Regions from separate parts of the Streptomyces sp. NPDC002403 genome, predicted to be linked through region 1. Evidence: riboswitches for the same ligand, from Rfam matches in the RefSeq annotation. Region 1 holds a riboswitch; each other region holds the start of a gene.
The links. A riboswitch is a leader RNA that binds a small molecule or an ion and turns the genes downstream of it on or off. The one in region 1 is predicted to bind cobalamin.

Region 2: another riboswitch for cobalamin. It lies ahead of ACWCPY_RS23055 (hypothetical protein); the one in region 1 lies ahead of ACWCPY_RS03140 (prenyltransferase/squalene oxidase repeat-containing protein).
Region 3: another riboswitch for cobalamin. It lies ahead of cobN (cobaltochelatase subunit CobN); the one in region 1 lies ahead of ACWCPY_RS03140 (prenyltransferase/squalene oxidase repeat-containing protein).

The regions. Positions count from the first base shown of each region.
Region 1 covers NZ_JBSFBQ010000002.1:144,716-148,192, reverse strand. The annotation lists gene ACWCPY_RS03150 (MBL fold metallo-hydrolase) at 1-745, shown strand, start outside; gene ACWCPY_RS03145 (DinB family protein) at 796-1,365, opposite strand; cobalamin riboswitch at 1,471-1,604, shown strand; gene ACWCPY_RS03140 (prenyltransferase/squalene oxidase repeat-containing protein) at 1,715-2,989, shown strand; gene ACWCPY_RS03135 (SCO2322 family protein) at 2,986-3,477, shown strand, end outside.
Region 2 covers NZ_JBSFBQ010000021.1:86,147-89,623, forward strand. The annotation lists gene ACWCPY_RS23050 (prenyltransferase/squalene oxidase repeat-containing protein) at 1-371, opposite strand, end outside; cobalamin riboswitch at 698-827, shown strand; gene ACWCPY_RS23055 (hypothetical protein) at 946-2,358, shown strand; gene cobF (precorrin-6A synthase (deacetylating)) at 2,556-3,347, opposite strand.
Region 3 covers NZ_JBSFBQ010000003.1:237,223-240,699, reverse strand. The annotation lists gene cobN (cobaltochelatase subunit CobN) at 1-1,449, opposite strand, end outside; adenosylcobalamin (AdoCbl) riboswitch at 1,537-1,617, opposite strand; gene cobG (precorrin-3B synthase) at 1,718-3,037, shown strand; gene ACWCPY_RS05700 (precorrin-8X methylmutase) at 3,100-3,477, shown strand, end outside.

The DNA.
Region 1 (3,477 bases):
GGACACCGCGATCGTGCGCCGTACCCGGGAGTCCGAACCCGGCAGATGGCTGACGTATCTCGCGGCCAAGCTCACGGCGGTCGGCGCACCCGAGGAGCACCTCGCGCCGTTGCGGGCCGCCGCGGCCGCCGGGGGGCGGGCGCGGGCGCTGCCGGGGCTGCGGGCCGCGCTGCCGGACCGGGAGATCGTCCCCGGTGAGCTGCTCGATCTGGCGGGGCGCAGGCTGCGGGCGATCTGGACGCCCGGGCACACACCGGGGCATGTGTGCCTGCATCTGGAGGAGGAACATCCGGGGAATCTGCCGGGCCGGGGGCGGCTCTTCTCCGGGGATCATCTGCTGCCGGGGATCAGTCCGCACATCGGGCTGTACGAGGACCCCGACGACACGACGGTGAGCGATCCCCTCGGCGACTACCTCGACTCGCTGGAGCGGATCGGCCGGCTCGGGGCCGCCGAGGTGCTGCCCGCCCATCAGTACGCCTTCACCGATGCGGCGGGACGTGTGGAAGAGCTCCTCGGCCATCACGAGGAGCGGCTCACCGGGCTGCTCGGACTGCTCGCGGAGCCGCTGACGCCGTGGGAGCTGGCCGAGCGGATGGAGTGGAACCGGCCCTGGGAGCAGATCCCGCACGGTTCCCGGAACATCGCCGTCTCGGAGGCGGAGGCCCATCTGCGGCGGCTGGTGAAGCTCGGGCGCGCGGAGGCGGTGCCGGGGAGCGAGCCGGTGACGTACACGGCCGTGTGAGTGCGGGGCGGGCCGCTCCGCCCCGCGCGGTTCGGCTCACCGGCCGGGCATCACTGGCCCACCCGTCCGTCGATGCACTCGCGCAGCAGGTCGGCCTGCCCGCAGTGCCGGGCGTACTCCTCGATCCTGTGCACCAGCAGCTCCCGGACGGAGATCCGGTCCTTCCCCAGCCGCTCGCCCAGGTCCGGGTGGCCGGCCAGCGCGGCGTCGGTCGCGGCCTGCTCGCGTTCCAGGTCGGCGTAGGCGGCGTCGACCACGGCCTGGTCGGCGACGGCTCCGTCGAAGTCCGCGTCACGCTTGCCGTACAGCTTGGGCAGCGGTTCGCCGTCGGTGATCCAGTTGCGCCAGTCCCGCTCCACCTCGGCGAGGTGGCGCAGGAGGCCGAGCAGTGACAGCGTCGACGGCGGGACCGAGCGGCGGGCCAGCTGCTCCGCGTCCAGGCCGTCGCACTTCATCCGCAGGGTCAGCCGGTAGTCGTTGAGATACTCCGCGAGCGTCGCGAGCTCGCCCTCCGGGTTCGTGCCCTCCTTGCTGCGGGGGTCGTCGTCCGGGTCCGCCCACATGTCGGGGTAGACGGTCGCCTGGGTCCAGCGTGCGGGTTGATCGCTCATGCGGGACATGGTCGTCCGTTCGGGGCCGAACTCGCCAGTGGGTTTCCCCCGTTGCCCTCCGGTGGGTGTTCCGCGTCGCCGGCGGGCCGAAGCCGCCCCGGGCCCGGCCGGGCCCGCCCGGTAGAGTGTGCGGGTCGTCATCATGCCCGTTCAGGGGGAAGCCGGTGCGAATCCGGCACTGACCACGCAGCCGTGAACCGTCTGGGAGACGGTGAGTCGGAATGCCCTGTCCGCGGTCGTGACCGGCTCGGACCACCGGACCCACCGGTGGTCGGCACCGTCGAGGTATACGGAGCCGGAGCCTGGTGCCTGAGCGTGCCTGTGCCCGGTTCACCCCGCAGGAGAGGCCCCGCCCGCCATGACCGTACGCCGCAGCGCAGCGACGCTCGCCGCCACCGCCGCCGTGCTCTGCGCGGCCGCAGCGCCGGTCGCGGTCGCAGCGCCGTCCCCCTCGCCCTCGCCGTCCGCCGCACTGCCCGCCGGGCTGTACGGCACGGGCGACCCCACCTACGACGGGGTGTGGCGGCAGTCGATGTCCTTCCTCGCCCAGCGGCTGGAAGGGGTCACTCCGGCCGCGAAGTCGGTGGACTGGCTGGTCTCCCAGCAGTGCGCCGACGGCTCCTACGCCGCGTTCCGGCCCGATGTCTCCAAGCCGTGCGACGCGAAGACGGTGCGGGACACCAACGCCACCGCGGCCGCCGCCCAGGCGCTGGTCGAGGTCGGCGGGCACCGGGAGACCGTGAACGACTCGGTGCGCTGGCTGAAGTCCGTGCAGAACGAGGACGGCGGCTGGGGCTACACCGCCAAAGCGCCCAGCGACGCCAACTCCACCTCCCTGGTGATCGGCGCCCTCGCCCGGCAGGGGCAGCGGCTCGCGGACATCACGACCCCCGGCGGGAAGACCCCCTACGACCCACTGCTCGCGCTCGCGATCCCGTGCGGCGGCAAGGACGGCGGTGCCTTCGCGTACCAGCCCGACAAGAAGGGGAAGCTCACCGCGAACGCGGATGCCACCGCGGCCGCCGTGCTCGGCACGATGGGCAAGGCGATGGCCGTCGGGAACAACGCCGCGGGCAAGGCGCCCGGCTGCCACCCGGGCTCCGGCCTCACGCCCGAGCAGGCCGCCCAGAACGGCGCCCACTACCTCGTCGGCGCCCTCGCCGGCGGAAACCACCTGGACCTGGCGCCGATGCCCGGTGCCACCGACACCACCCCGCAGCCCGACTTCGGCAACACCGCCGACGCGGTCGTCGCCCTGTCCGCCTCCGGCCACCAGGACAAGGCGGCCGGGGCCATCGGCTGGCTGAAGAAGAACTCCGCGGACTGGGCCGCCCGGAGCGGCCCGGCCGCCTACGCCCAGCTGATCCTGGCCGCCCACTCGACCGGCGACGACGCCCGGGACTTCGGCGGCGTCGACCTGGTCGCCCGGCTGAACGCGGCCGGCCCCGAGCCCGCCGCCGTCGTGACGCCCGACCCGTCCGCCGACACCGGGTACGAGGCCACCGAGAAGGACCAGGTCCACAGCGGCGACGACGTGATCGGCGGCGTGTGGTGGTACATCGGCATCGGCCTCGTCCTCTCCGCGATCGCGTTCTTCCTGATCAGCGGCCGCCGCAAGAACCGGCAGCCGTGAGGCGCGCGGGACGGACCACCGCTCTGCTGGTGGTCCTGGGCGCCGTCCTGGCCGTGCTCGGCGCGGGACCGGCCCAGGCGGCCGGCTACCGGTACTGGTCGTTCTGGGAGAACTCCGGCTCCGACTGGACGTACGCCACCCAGGGCCCGTCCCTGGTCCGGCCGGACGACGGGACGGTGCAGGGTTTCCGGTTCTCGGTGAGCGAGGACTCCCAGGACTCGGCGAAGCCGCGCAGCGCCCCCGACTTCACGAAGATATGCGCGAACACCCCGGCCGAGGACGGCACCAAGCGGATCGCGCTCGTCATCGACCCGGGCACGGCCTCGGACGCCCCGGCCGGTGAGACACCGCCCGCGCCGCGCACCGCGTGCGCGCGGGTGAGCCCCGACGCGAGCGCCGCGGAGGCGCTCGCCGCGGTGGCGAAGCCGCTGCGGTACAGCAGTGACGCGATGCTCTGCGCGATCACCGGCTACCCGGCCTCGGGCTGC
Region 2 (3,477 bases), on a different contig from region 1:
AGGACGCAGTCCTCCTTGTCCGGAGTGGGGTAGTGCGTACCGGTGTTGAAGGAGCCGTTGCCTATCCGGCAGATGAATCCGTCGCCGTCGTGGACGGTGCCGGTGGTGCTGAAACCGCCCTCGTGCAGCAACTCGTAGCCGGTCGTGGGGGTGGTGTCGCAGCCGCGTACCACCGGGCCGCCGAAGGGGCCGAAGTCGACGGCGACAACAGCGCCGGTGGTGGCGGTGCACTGCTCGACGGGGTCGGCATTCGCCGACGAGGCGGTGGAGAACGCCACTGCCGCACCGAGCATCAGAAGGGAAGCGGTCAAGAGGGACAGCAGCCGCTGTCTCCCGCTTGTCCGCCGTTTCGCCTGCTGTTCGGTCCCCACGCGGCCCCCTCGTCCCTGCCGGGCGGCTGCGTACGTGGCGATGCGTCCCCGCACGGCTGCTGTGCCATGGGGAGGGTGCGACGACCACGCCGTAGTCCGCGACGGCGTTCCTCGTGTCTCTGTCCTTGCTCCAGGCATTCCGGCTCACCCGGGACGAACCGGGCCTACGGTTGCGGGTCAGCGCCGGAATTCGACCGGCTTCCCCTGGTGCTGAGTGCTTGTCAGCCGGAGTGCAACACGGATCCGGTCGGGGCGTCAAGACGGTGTGTGTCTCACCGGACGAATCCCGGACACCCGCGGTCCGTCCCCGTCCGCATGGCTGGCGGACCCTTGACGACTCGGGTAGCGTCCTGGGCTGCCAGATGGGGGAATCCGGTGTGAATCCGGAGCTGACGCGCAGCGGTGTGGGGCGGCGGGGGCCGTGTCCGAGCCCGAATGCCCATACGGCGAAGCAGTACAAGAAGCCGTACCACGCGTTCCGGACGGCGGCTCCCGACCATGCCCGGCCGTGCCCTTGCACGGAGAAGCCCGGCATGCACTGGAGGCCGGCGTCCGCCGATTCCAGGAGCAGGCCATGCCCCGTCTTCGTACGTCCCGCCGCCTCGCACTCGCGCTGCCCGCAGCGTTCGGCGCTCTCGCCCTCACCGCTCTGCCCGCCTTCGCGACCTCCAGTCCCGCCCAGGTGGCCACGTCCAGGACCAACGGCGTCACCTATCTCAAGTCGCTCCAGGCGGCGGACGGTTCGTACGCCGGCTCAGGTTTGTCCAACGAGTGGGCGTTCAGCGCCTTCGCGGCGTCCGGCACCGCCGTCGTCGATGTCGCCCCAGGTGGTGACACCACGAAGAACGCCCGCACCGTCTACCGCGACCTGCTGTCCACCTCCGGCTGGCCCTCCGCCGCCCCCGTGGTCACCGACTACGAGCGGGGCACGCTGAACGCGTACGCCGCCGGCATCGACCCGGCCCGCGTCTCCGCCTCCCGCAACCTCGTCGCCGACATCTACTCGTACTGGCAGACCGCCGAGCCCGGCTACTTCGGTCCGTCCGGAAACTTCAACGGCACCGTCTTCGCGGCACTTGCCCTCGGCGGTGCCAGGACCCGGGCCGGCGGCGCCCGCATCCCGCAGTCGCTGACCGACTCGATCGTCACCCGTATCCGGGCCAACCAGCACGTCGACGGCGGCTGGACCTTCAGCAGGGCCGAAGGCGACCCCACTGCTCTCAACTCCGCGAGCGACGTCGACATGACCGGCGCCGCGATGGCCGCCCTCTGCGTCTCGGGCGTTCCCAACACCGACGCGGACGTCGTCCAGGCCAAGGACTTCCTCAAGGGCAAACTGGTCGCCACCACCGGTGCGTTCAACTCCCTCTACGGAGTCAACACCAGCTCCAACGGCTGGGGCGTGGCGGGCCTGAACGCCTGCGGAATCAACCCCCAGACCGGCGACTTCGTCACGGTCAACGGCAAGACACCGATCGACTTCCTCATCGCGAACCAGTTCAACCCGGCAGGCGGTTTCAAGTACAAGCCTTCCGACACCGCGCCCTCCTCCTATTCCTCGATCGACGCACTTCGCGCGGTCGCCGGCGGCGGGTTCACGGCTGCCCCGCCGGTCCCGGTCACCCCGGGTGCCCCGCGGTGGGTCGCCCAGCCCACCTTCACCGCCGGCACCTCCACCAAGCTCGCGCTCACCGTCGACGACGGCACCGGCAACCTGAAGGTGTGCTCGGTGCCCTTCACCCCGACCGGGACGACCACGACCCTCGGCGACGTACTGGCCGCCGCGACGAGCGGAGCCTCTCCGGCGGGCTGCGTCACGAGCGTGACCCCCTCGTCGGGCACCGGCACCATCACCGCGGTCAACGGCAAGACCAACAGCGGCTCCGACACCTGGAAGGCCAGTGTGGACGGAGCCGCCTTCGACGGTGCCGTTCGCGAGAAGGTGATCGACGTGGGCGATACCATCGCCCTGCGCTGGGGGGCCTGATTCTCACGGGTGAGGGCCCCGCCGAGGGCCCTCACCCACGTTTCATGGTGAGGTACCCGCACGTCGCGGACTGCGGGGTTCTCAGGGAGACCGGTACCGCGACTGTCGCATCAGCGTGATGTGCTGTGTCCTCGACTCAGGTGACATCCAAGGACGTTCAGCGGGAACAGGATCGGTTCCGGACCACGGCCCCGACGTCAGCCGTCCACGGAGTCAGGCCGGAGCCGCAACAGATAGGTGTCCATGATCCAGCCGTGCTCGGCCCGGGCCTCGGCACGGACCTGCCTGATTCGGCCGGAGACTTCGTCGACCGGTCCGGCGATCAGGATTTCGTCCGGAGTTCCGAGGTAGGCACCCCAGTAGATCCATGTGCCGCCGCCTGCGAAGTACTGGAAGGACTCGTGGGCGTCGAGCATGACGACGACATCACCGTCGTCGTTCTGGAGGCCCTCGGGGAGCCGTCGCCCGGGAGTGATGCGGATGGGCCGGCCGACCCGGTTGAGGTTGATGCGGTGACGCGCGGCCAGAGCGGAGACGCTGCTGATCCCGGGGATCACCTCGTGCTCGAACGTCACCTCACCGCGGGCCTTGATGTCTTCCAGGATGGCGAGAGTGCTGTCGTACAACGACGGGTCGCCCCACACCAGGAAGGCTCCGCGCTGGCCCGGCGCCAGTTCGTCACGGATCAGTTGCTCGCAGACGTCGGCACGCCGACGCCGCCAGTCGTGTACCGCTTCGGCGTATCGCGAGGACTCGTCCTGGGAGCGGTCACGCCACGGATCCTCGGCTTCGACGACGCGGTACGGCCCGGGCACGTGCTCGGCGAGCATGTCCCGCCGCAGCTGTGTGAGGGAGCTCTTCTCCCGGCCCTTGCCGAGCACGAAGAAGACATCGGTTCTGCGCATGGCCTTGATGGCGGCCAGCGTCAGCTGGTCCGGGTCACCCGATCCGATGCCGATGACGGCGAGGCGCCGAGCCTCGTTGCTCATACGGTGATCCTCCTTCTGCTCCTGGGCGTCGTGTTCCACGGCCGCTGTGCCGGCCGTACCGTGCGGACCCGGTAGGGACGGCTCGGACACGACTCGAAATCCCCGGCCATGCCAAAGCGTATTCCGAGGT
Region 3 (3,477 bases), on a different contig from region 1:
CGCGATCGGGTTCTCGCCGAAGCCGCGCGGCGGCTGGATGAGGATGAGCAGATTGCCGTGGCGCAGGGCGGCGAGCACGATGTCGCCGTCCGGGTTGGCCGACCGGTCCACGAACATCTCGCCCGGGGCGGGGCCCCAGTGCCGCTCGACGGCTTCGCGGAGCTCGGCCGGGAGGGTCGCGTACCAGCGCCGGTAGTCGGCGGCCGGGATGCGGACCGGGTTGCGGGCCAGCTGCTCCTCGGTGAGCCACTCCTGGTCGTGGCCGCCCGCCTCGATCAGCGCGCGGATCAGCTCGTCGCCGTCGCCCGACACGAGGCCGGGGACTTCCCGCGTGCCGAAGTCGTATCCCTCGGCGCGGAGTCGGCGCAGCAGGGCGACGGCGCTGGCCGGGGTGTCGAGGCCGACGGCGTTGCCGATCCGGGAGTGCTTGGTCGGGTACGCGGACAGGACGAGCGCGATCCGCTTCTCGGCGGCCGGGATGTGGCGCAGCCGGGCGTGGCGCACGGCGATCCCGGCGACGCGGGCGGCGCGCTCGGTGTCGGCGACGTACGCGGGCAGGCCGTCCTCGTCGATCTCCTTGAACGAGAACGGCACGGTGATCAGGCGGCCGTCGAACTCGGGGACCGCGATCTGGCTGGCGGCGTCGAGCGGGGAGACGCCCTCGTCGTTGTCCTCCCAGTCGGTGCGTGAACCGGTGAGGCAGAGGGCCTGCAGGATGGGTACGTCGAGGCCGCTGAGGACGCCCGCGTCCCAGGACTCGTCGTCGCCGCCTGCCGAGGCCTCGGCGGGCCGGGTGCCGCCCGCGGCGAGGACGGTGGTCACGATCGCGTCGGCGGCGCGCAGCTCTTCGATGAGTTCGGCCTCGGGGGTGCGCAGCGAGGCGACGTACAGCGGCAGCGCGCGGGCGCCGGCGTCCTCGACGGCACGGCAGAGCGCCTCGACGAACGCGGTGTTGCCGCTCATGTGGTGGGCGCGGTAGTAGAGCACGGCGACGACCGGGCCGTCGGTGCGCCGGGGGGTGCGCTCCAGCGGGCCCCAGGAGGGTGCCGGGGCGGGCGGTGCGAAGCCGTGGCCGGTGAGCAGCACGGTGTCGGAGAGGAAGCGGGCGAGCTGGTCCAGGTTGGCGGGGCCGCCGTGGGCCAGGTAGGCGTGGGCCTCGGCGGCGATGCCGATGGGGACCGTGGAGGCGGCCATCAGCTGGGCGTCGGGGGCCTGTTCGCCGGTGAGGACGACGACGGGGCGTCCGGTGGCGAGGACTTGGTCGAGGCCGTCCTGCCAGGCGCGTACGCCGCCGAGGAGGCGTACGACGACGAGGTCGACGCCGTCGAGCAGCTCGGGCAGGTCCTGGAGCGGGAGCCGGGAGGGGTTGGCGTAGCGGTAGGGGACCGGGCCGTCCGAGGCGCGGGCACTGAGCAGGTCGGTGTCGGACGTCGACAGGAGCAGGATCATGCAGCGTCGGGCCTTCCTCGGGGTGTCCACGCCCCGGGCGGTGTCGGAATGAGGCTCCCCTGCTCGAACGGGTTCGAGTGTTCGGGGAAGGGAGTTCCTGACTTGCCAGGCCGTGGCCGGGCTCACAGTGGCGGGACCGTGCCGGAATCGCACCGGACTTCCTCCCCTGTCGCCGTCTGTGGCGACGACGTGCCGGATGGCTCGTCAGTAGGCATAGTAAGGGCCGGTCAACCGATGGAGGACATACGGATCCGGTCGGATGGTCGGTATGCTCGCCGCCATGCCCCGACCTGCCACTTCGCCTTCACCGCCGGGAGACGCCTCTGCCCGGGACCGCGGTGACGCCTGCCCCGGCACGCTTCGGCTGCACCGGGCGGACGACGGCCGGCTGGCCCGTGTCCGGGTTCCCGGCGGTCTGCTGACGGCGGTGCAGGCAGAAGCCCTGGGGGCGCTGTCGGAGAGTCTGGGCGATGGTGAGTTGCATCTCACATCGCGCGGCAACGTCCAGTTGCGCGGGCTGGGTCCGGACTGCGGAGCCGAACTGGCCGACCGGCTGGGAGAGGCGGGGCTGTTGCCCTCCGCTCGGCACGAGCGGATACGCAACATCGTGGCTTCACCGCTCTCGGGACTCGACGGCCGGGGCGCGCGGGACGTCGGCCCCTGGCTTTCCGAACTGGACGCGCTGCTGTGCGCGGGCGGAGGGACGGCGGGTCTGTCGGGCAGGTTCCTGTTCGTACTCGACGACGGCCGTGGCGATGTGGACGCGCTGGGCGGCGATGTGACGCTGCTGGCGCAGGACGACGGGACGGCGCTGCTGCGGATCGGCACGGCCCCGGCCACCGCACGGATACCGGGCGCACGGGCGCCGCGGGCCGCCCTCCTGGCGGCCGAGACCTTCCTGGAGCAGGCGTCGGGCACCGGCGCCTGGCGTGTACCGGATCTGCCCGGCGGCGCCGGATCCCTCCTCGAAGAGGTCGTACGACGGTTGCGGGAGGCAGGGCCCGGCACCGAATCCACCGAGGACCGCGCCTGTCCGTCGAACTCTGACGGCCCCGCCCCCGGCGTCGTGACCGGCCCACGGGACGGAACCGCCCTGTCGGTCGGCATCCCCCTGGGGCGCATCGCCCCGGCGCAGTGGCGGTCGCTGACGGAGACGGCCCGTCACCGGGGCGCCGGTGAGTTGAGGCTGACGCCGTGGCGCGGGGTCGTCGTACCGGGGGTGGAGCGGCGGCAGGCCGCCCGGTCGCTGGACGAGTTGGGGGCCACCGGTCTCGTCGTCGGCCCCGACTCCCCCTGGACCGGGGTGGGTGCCTGTATCGGCCGGCCCGGCTGTGCGAAGTCGCTGGCCGATGTGCGGGCCCGGGCGGCGGCCTCGGTGGGGGGCGCGGGGCTGCTGCCGGTGTACTGGTCCGGGTGCGAACGCCGCTGCGGGCACCCCCGCGGCGAGTGGGTCGATGTCGTCGCCACCCCTGACGGGCACCGGATCTCCCTTGTGCGGGGCGAGGAGCGGGGCGCTCCCGTGAGCGTCCCCGACAGCCCCGGCGGTCTCGCCGCGGCGGTGGCCGCGGCCCGCCGCGGGCGCGGCTGACCCCCGTACGCCCACTCCCCTGTACCCGACGTTGCACGCCCGAGGAAGAGAGCGAAAGCACTGTGCACCAGTACGAGAAGGACGGACCGGCGATCTATCGCCAGTCCTTCGCCACGATCCGCGCGGAGGCGGATCTCGCAGGCCTGCCCGCCGATGTGAGCCAGGTCGCGGTCCGCATGATCCACGCCTGCGGGATGGTCGATCTCGTCCGTGATCTCGCTTTCACTCCGGACGCGGTCGCCCGCGCCCGCGCCGCTCTGCGGGCCGGCGCGCCCATCCTGTGCGATGTGGCCATGGTCGCCAGCGGTGTCACCCGCAAGCGGCTGCCCGCGGACAACGAGGTGGTGTGCACCCTGTCCGACCCGGCGGTGCCCGGGCTCGCGAAGGAGTTGGGCACCACGCGCAGCGCAGCCGCCCTGGAGCTGTGGCGCGACCGGATG